One region of the Psychromonas sp. MME2 genome, then DNA from elsewhere that is predicted to be linked to it. Evidence: riboswitches for the same ligand, from Rfam matches in the RefSeq annotation. Region 1 holds a riboswitch; the other holds the start of a gene.
The links. A riboswitch is a leader RNA that binds a small molecule or an ion and turns the genes downstream of it on or off. The one in region 1 is predicted to bind thiamine pyrophosphate.
Positions count from the first base shown of each region.

Region 2: linked by a shared signal. The riboswitch ahead of thiB (thiamine ABC transporter substrate binding subunit) and the one ahead of thiC (phosphomethylpyrimidine synthase ThiC) in region 1 are both predicted to bind thiamine pyrophosphate.

Region 1 is NZ_JBEWXI010000003.1:79,372-84,759, reverse strand. Features, by position in the region: gene AB1A03_RS05375 (NifB/NifX family molybdenum-iron cluster-binding protein) at 1-286, opposite strand, end outside; gene AB1A03_RS05370 (DUF134 domain-containing protein) at 415-705, opposite strand; gene dmeF (CDF family Co(II)/Ni(II) efflux transporter DmeF) at 901-1,878, shown strand; gene AB1A03_RS05360 (MarR family winged helix-turn-helix transcriptional regulator) at 1,879-2,298, shown strand; TPP riboswitch at 2,354-2,505, shown strand; gene thiC (phosphomethylpyrimidine synthase ThiC) at 2,593-4,569, shown strand; gene AB1A03_RS17335 (bifunctional hydroxymethylpyrimidine kinase/phosphomethylpyrimidine kinase) at 4,682-5,083, shown strand; gene thiE (thiamine phosphate synthase) at 5,104-5,388, shown strand, end outside.
Region 2 is NZ_JBEWXI010000012.1:708,619-714,006, reverse strand. Features, by position in the region: gene AB1A03_RS13910 (acyl-CoA thioesterase) at 1-77, shown strand, start outside; gene thiQ (thiamine ABC transporter ATP-binding protein) at 200-901, opposite strand; gene thiP (thiamine/thiamine pyrophosphate ABC transporter permease ThiP) at 944-2,521, opposite strand; gene thiB (thiamine ABC transporter substrate binding subunit) at 2,541-3,527, opposite strand; TPP riboswitch at 3,594-3,699, opposite strand; gene AB1A03_RS13890 (site-2 protease family protein) at 3,763-4,866, opposite strand; gene AB1A03_RS13885 (hypothetical protein) at 5,137-5,388, shown strand, end outside.

The DNA.
Region 1 (5,388 bases):
TGAATATATCGCTATCAAAATGGCCACTTTCAGCTTGTAATACTTGTATTCCCGCTTGTAACAGTTTAGCCAAACTGCGTTGGCCAATGTTGCGAACGATGACGCGTTGCGTTTGCTCTGTTGTAAGTAGTTTGTGTAGCGCACTTTTACCGCAGCAATCTGCGCCGAAGGCTGGATTTTTCTTGGTTGTTTGGATCGAACCATTTTTGTCTAAGAAAATAAAATGGTCAGCTTTGGTAAAATGGCTAGCAATACGATCATCTTTCATTGGAATGGCTGTTTTCATTGAATTTATTCCTTGTAATAGGTGGTTGAAAATAGCCAATATTATAAATAAACAGATTTATTTAATTGGCATATGCTATATATAGCACTCAAATATAGCATATGCAATAAATAAATGGTTAAGATCAGTTATTCTTTGTCATCATGGGGATGCATGATTAATGCTTTGCCATTGACTAAACAGTCGACTACTTTAGCTCGTGCTTTTTTCACTAAATTAGCGAGAGTTTGTCGTGATATACCCATCACAATGGCGGCTTCTTGTTGTTGTAATCCCTCTAAATCAACTAAGCGTAATGCCTCAAATTCATCTAGTGCTAGGTGTAGCTGCTGTAATTGACTTATCGGGATGCCGTTTGGTTTAAAACAACTATCGGCTGGGGTTCCACAAATATTGCGTGGGATCTTATGACGACCCATGAAATCTCCTTGATAATTTTAGATAAAATAGTGATGTCTCTATTCAATAGCAAAGCTCTCCCGTGAGCAAGCGCTGAAGAGTCATTACGGTTAATTTTATGATTTGCGATTGATAATAAATGGTTGTAATAATAGTTCGCTTTTAATATAGTTTGAAAATCAAATTACATGCAAATCAAACTAAAGAGAAAGCAGATGACGAAGCTAACAGCGGCTCACCGTAAATGGCAGCAGCAACATAATTTTTCAGCGAGCAATAATAGAGGGGAACGTAACACCTGGTATGTGTTCTACTTGACCGTTATTACGATGGTGGCAGAAATTATCGCTGGGAGCATTTACGGTTCAATGGCTCTGTTGGCCGATGGTTGGCATATGGGCACGCATGCCGCTGCATTTTTAATTACTTTGTTTGCCTATGCCTATGCGCGTAATCATAATAATAACCCACAATTCTCCTTTGGTACGGGTAAGGTGAGTGTACTTGGTGGGTTTACCAGTGCGATTGCATTAGGTTTAGTTGCTTTGATTATGGCGGTTGAATCGGCTGTACGACTTTTTAACCCCGAACAAATACATTTCCAAGAAGCTATTTGGGTCGCTGTTATTGGCTTGATAGTCAATGTCGTTAGTGTGTTTTTATTAAAGGATGATCATGCACATGGTCATACTCACACGCACCATTCACATGCAGATAGCCATCATGCTCATCACCATCATGGACAGGATCATAATTTACGCGCGGCTTATTTTCATGTCATGGCGGATGCGTTAACCTCTGTATTAGCGATTGCTGCATTATTGATGGGTAAATACTTTGCTTTAAATAGTTTAGATCCACTGATGGGAATCGTTGGCGCATTAATTATTACCCGTTGGTCATGGGGACTTTTAAAGCAGACAGCGCCGATACTATTGGATAAAAGCATTGAACCTGAGTATCAACGTGCCATTATTAAGGTAATAGAAGAGCATCATGACCATGAAGTTGCTGATATTCATATTTGGTCTGTGAGTGCTGACCACTATGCTGCGGTTATATCCATCGTATCGCACCGACCATTTACTACACAATATTATCAAGAACTACTCAATCAATTTGAGCGCTTGAGTCATCTCACAATTGAAGTGAACCAATGTACTCAAGATGAATGTTTACAAGAGATGAAATAGATGAAAACAATAACCGAAAAATTGAATCACGCTTTTATCGAGTTTTATGAAAAGCTCTCTGCTTGGGAGGCGAATACGGTAAAAGATAATGGTCTCACTTTAACCTTGGTACATGCCGTGGAAATATTAGGGATCTTCGGTGCCATGCCAATGAAAACTTTGGCGAGTAAAGTAGGGGTGACGACGGGAACATTAACGGTGCAAGTGGATAAGCTCGTCGCTGCTGATTTAGTGCGACGCGTTGCCCATGAGAGCGATCGCCGCTCGATCCTAGTCGAACTTAGTGATCAGGGGCATAATCTATTTTTGCAACATGATCAGTTACATCAGAAACTTACTGAAGAGTTAACAGCTGATTTTACGGAAGAAGAGATAGCGCAGTTGATGAATTTATTAACGCGTATTAATAATAAATTTTAATTTACATACAATTAACTAATACGGTTCCACTGCTATAAATTTTCTTCTATACTAGGGGCTCTTGTCGGAGCGCCCTTGGGCTGAGACCACTATACTCGTCATCTTATGTAGGGTATATCTTGATAGTTAGTTTTAATTATCATTAACGTGGAATCCGTGGAACCTGATTAGGTTAGTACCTACGAAGGGAACAAGCATAAAAAATAATGGGTCATTCTCAGTTTTTTACTCTTTCCACAGATCTTTCGTCAAGCACTCTTATCAACTTTTATTTATGTTAAGGTAAAGAATGCTATGTCAAACACCGTAAATTCAAATCTAAAAACGTCTAGTCGTAACAACTTATCTCGTCGAGAATCTCGTCAAGCCGCACAGGATTATATTCATAATTTAAATAATGAATCCTATCCAAATTCAGAGAAAATCTATATTGATGGAAAAATCCATCCTATTAAAGTGGCGATGCGACAAATTCTGCAAGCGGATACCTTCGTAGGGGGAAGTGAAGAACAGCCCATTTATGAAAAAAACGAAGCGATTCCCGTTTATGATGCCTCTGGCCCCTATACCGATCCAAACACGGTTATTGATGTTCATAAAGGTCTTGCTAAGTTACGAAAAAGTTGGATTGAAGCACGTGATGATGTTGAAGAACTCGACTCTTTAAGCTCAACATTCGCACAAACGCGCTTAGCCGATGAAAGTTTAGATGAGCTGCGTTTTGCAAACTTGCCAAAACCATTGCGTGCGAAAAAAGGTAAATGTGTTACCCAAATGCATTATGCGCGTCAGGGCATTATAACCCCTGAAATGGAGTATATTGCCATTCGTGAAAATCAAGGACGCGATCGCGTGAAATGTGAGGCGTTACATTTCCAGCATCCTGGATACAGCTTTGGTGCAAATCTACAGGAGGCGATCACCCCTGAATTTGTGCGTCAGGAGGTTGCGGAAGGGCGCGCCATTATTCCTGCCAACATTAACCATCCAGAGTTAGAGCCGATGATTATCGGTCGTAACTTCCTCGTAAAAGTGAATTCCAACATTGGTAACTCATCGGTCACTTCATCCATTGAAGAGGAAGTGGAAAAATTGGTTTGGTCAACGCTTTGGGGCGGTGATACGGTGATGGATTTATCAACGGGGCGTAATATTCATGAAACCCGAGAGTGGATCATGCGTAATGCGCCAGTACCAATTGGTACTGTGCCCATTTATCAAGCGTTGGAAAAGGTCAATGGCATTGCTGAAAACCTCACTTGGGAAGTGTTTCGTGACACCTTAATCGAACAGGCCGAACAGGGGGTTGATTACTTTACCATTCATGCTGGTCTGTTATTACGCTTTGTACCGATGACGGCAAAACGGGTGACTGGGATAGTATCTCGCGGAGGTTCGATCATGGCTAAATGGTGTTTATCGCACCATAAAGAGAATTTTGCCTACCAACATTTCCGTGAAATTTGTGAAATATGCCAGCAATATGACGTGGCACTCTCCCTCGGGGATGGCTTACGTCCCGGATCGATTGCTGATGCCAACGATCAGGCGCAGTTCTCTGAGCTAGAAATATTAGGTGAACTCACCAAAGTGGCGTGGCAATACGATGTTCAGGTGATGATTGAAGGCCCCGGTCATGTCCCCATGCAGATGATCAAAGAGAACATGGATAAACAGCTTAAAGATTGTTTTGCAGCACCATTTTATACGTTAGGGCCATTAACCACGGATATTGCACCGGGATACGATCACATTACATCGGCTATCGGTGCGGCGCAAATTGGTTGGTATGGCTGTGCCATGCTCTGTTATGTCACCCCTAAAGAGCATTTAGGATTACCCAATAAAGATGATGTTAAAGTGGGGCTAGTGACCTATAAATTAGCTGCCCATGCAGCGGATTTAGCGAAGGGGCATCCGGGCGCACAAATTCGTGATAATGCCTTGTCTAAGGCGCGTTTTGAATTCCGCTGGCAGGATCAGTTTAATCTCAGCTTAGATCCTGTTACTTCTCAGGAATACCATGATCAGACATTGCCGAAGGAGTCCGGCAAAGTGGCGCACTTTTGCTCCATGTGTGGGCCAAAATTCTGCTCCATGAAGATAACCCAAGATGTGCGCGATTTTAGCAAAAAGCTAGATGATGGTGAGATCTCCATTCAATTACTTGATCAAACGGTTACCGTTTCAGCGCAACAGGGCATGACAGAAAAAGCCAAGGAGTTTGCTGACTCAGGGGCTGAAATATATCAGATAAGGTTTAATGAGTAAGGCCTATTATGAATAACATTGTTTGGACTATTGCTGGCTCCGATAGCAGCGCAGGTGCAGGGCTCCAAGCGGATCTTGTACCTTTCACGATTTAGGGGTTGTTGGTTGTTCGGTGATCAGTGCTGTTACTGCACAAAACTCGACTATGGTGAGTTTAGTTGAAGCGGTTTCCGATAAGATGTTCACTGAACAGTTAGATTGCTTGGCGGAAGATATGCCCGCTAAAGTGATTAAAATCGGATTAATCGCAACCATCGAACAGGTCAAAATTTTAGCGGAAAAACTCGCTTTTTATAAACAGACATGGTCTAACAAGCCCTTTGTTATCTACGATCCCGTTGCTGTTGCCTCGACGGGGGATAATATGGTGGAAGAGGGGATTAACGCCTATATTAAAGCGCACTTATTAGCGCAAGTGGATCTGCTAACCCCTAATGGTCACGAGTTATTAGCGCTATCGGGGCATGCTTTGATTTCTGGAGAGTCCTTAAAAAACCGGCTGCCAATAAATTAATCTCGATGGGCTGTGCAAGTGTGCTTATTAAGGGCGGCCATTTTCCGCTCTTTGATGCTATCGCGCTCGATTATTGGTGTGATGGTGAACGGGAAATTGCCTTAACCAGTCCGCGTATACAGGCGGCTCACACACATGGTAGTGGTTGTACGTTATCCAGTGCCATTGCTGCATCTATCGCCTTAGATTATGTTATCGAAGATGCCTTAGTGATTGCCAAAGCCTATCTTAATCAAGGGCTGAAAGGAGCTAAGGCGCTTGGCAAAGGGGAGGGGAGCGTCGCGCATTTAGGTTGGCCAAGGGAA
Region 2 (5,388 bases), on a different contig from region 1:
GACAACATGAAGCGATCATTAAATTGATGGAAATGCGCAAAACAATAGGGGAAGAGATGCAAGCTTTTGTTAATTAATATATATATTAACAAGGCAACATGGCGTTCAAAATTTTACATCTAAGAGATTTATTAGCTATCCAGCAAGCTACTTGTATTAGGAATAAGAGGTAGGTAAACACACCTATCCTTTTATTTTACTAACTCACTTGCAAATATTTTTGGATGGCAAGATTACTATTGTTCTCATTTAACATGGCGATTTTATCCATGCTCATAACTTGCCCGTCTTCAATAAAAATGTAATCATCGGCAATCGCTAAAGCATCGCCAATATGGTGAGTCACCATTACGATAGTGGTATGGTTTATCTCAGCTAAATTTTTAACTATCGCGACCATCTCAGACCTCAACATCGGATCTAATGCTGAAAAAGGCTCATCTAATAACAATAATGGTTTATCTTGCACAAAGCAGCGCGCTAATGCTACGCGCTGTTTCTGTCCACCAGATAGTTCATCGGGAAAACGTTCTAAAAGCGTATCTATAGATAACTTTCCAGCAATCGCGACGATACGCGCTTTATGCAGTGCCGTCAGTCGCAAACGGACATCTAAACCGAGTCCAATATTATCAAGCACCGATAGATGCGAAAATAGATTCTGCTCTTGAAATAAAATGGATAAGGGGCGTAAATGGGGAGGCGTTGTATTAACCGTTTTACCTGATAGCTCAATCGTGCCACTACTCGGTTCAATAAATCCAGCGGCTAAATTAAGTAAGGTACTTTTACCCGCCCCGCTTCCCCCTAGTACAGCAACGATTCGCCCCTTTGCAAGGGTAAAGTCAAAATGAAAAGTTTGCTGTTCATAATAATAGGTTACATTGTTGAATTTAATCATAAAATTAGCCTGAGTATGAAATGCGAATTGGTGATATTTTCATTATTTTTTTAACGACAATTTTTCTATCACTGAAAAAACACCCACACTGATTAATAATAAAAACAAGGCAATGACTGCAGCCGATTGCATCTGATAGCTGCCTAATAATTGCAATAAATACAAAGGCAGTGTTTTAAAATCTTGGCTGCCAAAGAGCGCGATTGCACTTAGGTCACCAATGGATAATACAAAACTAATGGAAAAAGCATGAATAAATGGCCTTTTGATCGCTCGCCACTCGATAATTTTAAATCGCGACCAGCCATCAATACCTAAACTTGCACAGAGCATGTCATATTGCTGCGCAATTTGAAACATCGGCTGTGCTAATGTTTTTAACGCATAGGGAAGCGCCATTAACGCATTAACCAGCATCACAACAATAATCGCTAAACTAAACATATCACTACTATTACGTAATAGTAAAAATAACCCCGTGCTGATCACGATCCCCGGGGTAACAAGGATTAAACTCGCTATCATCTCAATTTTATCGGCGCGTTTATTTAACCCCCTAGTGCGCCAAAAACGGCTACAAATTAAAATAAAGGTAGCCGCGAATAACGCTAAAAATGCAGCAAATAGAGCAATTATTAGGGAGTTAAATAGCGCTTTCCAAAACTGAGTATCGCTAATAACATGAAGGATTTGGTGATTCAAACCACTGATCACGACCATTAGAAGTGGTGGCACGACTAACAATATAACGGCAACGATCCAAAAGCGATCCCAGTATTTAGATGAACAGGTATCATTAAATAACTGTATTGCGAGGTTGTCACCACGATTACTCAATGGTAATGGTCGTGAAATGCGTTGTACAAACAGTAAAATGACACTGCATAGAAGTATTTGCCATAACGCCAGTAATGCCCCTGCTTGTAAATCGAAATCAAATTTAATCGCTTGATAAATGGCTAGCTCTATTGTCGTTGATTTAGGGCCACCGCCTAATGCCATGACCGTCGCGAAACTGGTAAAGCAGAGCATAAAGACTAATCCAGCGACGTGGGGAAGTTGCTGACGCATGGTTGGCCACTCTACAATACGAAACTTCTGCCAATTAAAAAGCCCTAAATGGGCAGCTAATTTATGTTGCTGTATGGGGATAGAATGCAGTGATTGTAATAATAATCGCGTGGCAAAGGGTAAATTAAAAAACAGATGAGCCAGTAAAATGCCATTGAGCCCATAAATCGAAAACGGTAAACGTTGATCGATATGCTGTAACAGGCTTGCCAATAATCCACTATTGCCATAAATAGCTAGTATGCCAAACACCCCGACCAACACAGGCAGCACCAACGTCGTTGCAAACAATTTTAATAATAATGATTTACCAAAAAAATGACGCCGTGATAACGCATGCGAGACGGGAATAGCCAAACCGACACTCAATAGCGTTGATAAAAATGCCTGATAAAAACTAAAAGCGGTGATATGGCGGTAATAGGCATCAACAAATAAGACGCTAATATTTATATCTAAGGGATAGAATAATAATGCCGACACCGCGGTGACGATAAAAGTGAATACAAGCCCAGCAATGAAAAGGCCGGGCCATGTTTTATGGTGAATTAAAATAACAGATAACCGCTTAATTGATTAACGCATTTTGCCATTCTCGAATCCATAATTTACGGTTTTCTTCAATTGCTTCGCCAGAAAGTGATAAGGATTTAGTTGGCACCATGAGTTGACTAAACTCGCTTGGTAACGCTACGTTGGTAACCGGATACATCCAGTTGCCCGTTGCAATAACTGATTGGAATGGTTCACTGAGTATAAATGCCATAAACTGTTCAGCCAATACCGGGTTATGTGTGCTTTTCACTTTAGCTGCCACTTCGATTTGCATGTAATGCCCTTCAGCAAAATCAGCACTCACATACTGATCGTTCTGCTCGGCAATGAGATGATAGGCGGGTGATGTCGTATAGGAGAGCACCATATCGGCTTCACCATTTAAAAACATATTATAAGCTTCTGACCACCCCTTGGTTACCGTGACGGTTTTTTTCGCAAGCTTAGACCATGCAGCGGCTGCTTTATCGCCATAAATCGATTTAACCCATAGCATTAACCCTTGACCCGGTGTTGAAGTGCGTGGATCTTGATAGATAATACGCAGCTTATTTTCACTATCGACCAGCTCCGCCAAGCTTTTTGGTGGATTTTGCATTTTTTGTTTATCATAAACAAAGGCGAAGTAACCATAATCAAAGGGTACAAAGGTTTTATCTGACCAACCACCCGGTACAATCACGTCAGCACTATCGACCTGATGTTCCATTAATAGCCCTGTTTGCTTGGCTGCTGCAATTAAACTGTCATCTAACCCTAAGATAATGTCTGCCTTGCTATTCTTTCCCTCTAAACGTAACCGATTCAAAATAGAAACGCCATCATCAACGGTTACAAACTGCAATTCACAGTCACATTGCTTTTCAAATGCGCTTTTTATTTTAGGGCCGGGACCCCAATCTGAAGCAAATGAATCATAGGTATAAACAACTAATTTATCAGCGATTGCTGGCATTGCGAACAGGGTTGAAATCGCCATTAAGGCAAGTGTTTTTTTCACTATACACTCCATATATTGTGTGGAATAGATAGGGAATGAGGGAGGTCAAAAAGTCGTCACTAAGCACTCAAGGAACAGCTCATTTCCTACGCCAGTATTATCTGGATCAGGTCTACGGGTTTTATCATAAAGGATAATCTCAGCCTGTTAACAAGCCCCCCGATGAGAATCGCTATTATATACCTTAAGTCGATAAATAATAGCAATCGCGCTGATTTTATTCTGCTTTAACGTTTTAGCTGCCCAATATTTGTAATGGTAAGGATAAAATCGGGTCATTATCATTGGCAAAATAGAAGATAATGGCAATTAACCCACCCACCGTGAGTAAATACCACAATGTTGAAACGACTTGTCCATAGTTATCAAGGGGCAATAAATTTGTTTGCCAGCGACTACGCCATTCAAAGACGATTTCCAAACAGCCAATAGCTAATAGAAACCCCAGTAAAGTTAAACCAAGGCTGTAGCTGATATAAATGCCTAACCCTGCACCAACTGCACAGGCAAACACCCCTACTTTGCTATGCATTGAGAAACTAATGCTTTTTAATATATGCCCGCCGTCTAAGGGTAAAATGGGCAGCAGATTAAATAGATTGAGTAAGGCATTAAAAACGGCTAAACCTGCAAAAAAGGGGCTATCCGTTAACCAATAAACAACCACGCAGACACAGGACAAAATCAAGCCAAATGTAGGCCCCATAATGGAGATAACCACGTCTTGCCAACGCGTATTAATTTTACTATCACTGACCGCCAATCCACCAACAAAGGGGATTAAATAGATCCCCTTGGTTGGCATGGAAAAATATTTCATCGCACGAATATGACCATATTCATGAAAGACTAAACAAGCCAGTAACGCGAGTGCAAATTGAAATGAGAAAAACCAACTGTATGCAGCCAAACTCGCACCAGCTAATATCACTTTGATCATCTTTGCACTTTTAAAAAGCTTTAGCGCCAGAGAGACCATCCCAACGACACTGATTTTTTTGCTAGTATCATCGACACTAACGGGGGGTTGCTGTTCAATGTCTTTGCTGTCACGTTGCCCGCTAAGAACAACCTCATCATTAACGACTAACTGATATTTTAAAGAGAACGGCTGCCAACTTAAATCGATATCTAAACGATAATTAATCACTTCAGTAGACGCATCACTATCTTGCACTGTTTGCTGCAATTGAAAGTGGTGACATAATAGACCTTTGTGATTTGCATTGGCCGTTACTTGAGAAACAATTTGGTCTCCCCAATAGAGTTGTTGCCAACCAGCAGGCGACGCTTCTAAGCGCAATGTTTGACCTAAATGTTGTAATTGTAAAAGTTGCACAGATAATCCCTATTAAAGCGTAATATCGTGAATTATGCCGACATAAAATCCCCCTGTCACCTCAAGATGGTTATCTGGTGCTTGGCTACTGACGCTCGCGGCTGACAACGTATCGGTATAACAAAGCAACATTGAAAAATCTGCTTAATATCAAATATACGAGTGGCAGTGATTGTAAACAATGACGCTTTTACATACATTAGCCAATTACATGGTTATATATTCTGAAAAACTCCTTTAGAATTGCGGACTTCAATATTAAGTAACATTATGAATAAAATAACTACCAATACCGATATCAGTGATTTTTCTGACGTCATAATGGAGCTCAGACACAAATTCAATGCCGCAACGTTAGAGGATGATATTACTCACCTTACACCGCAAGTTTCCCCCTCAACTCGCTTTTTAATCAAAATGGAAATAATGAACCTTTCCCGAAAGGTTTCCCATGTCATTGATTTGAGAAATTTATTTCAAAAAAACTGTAAAGAATTCACCTTTCAAGGCGTGTTACATTAT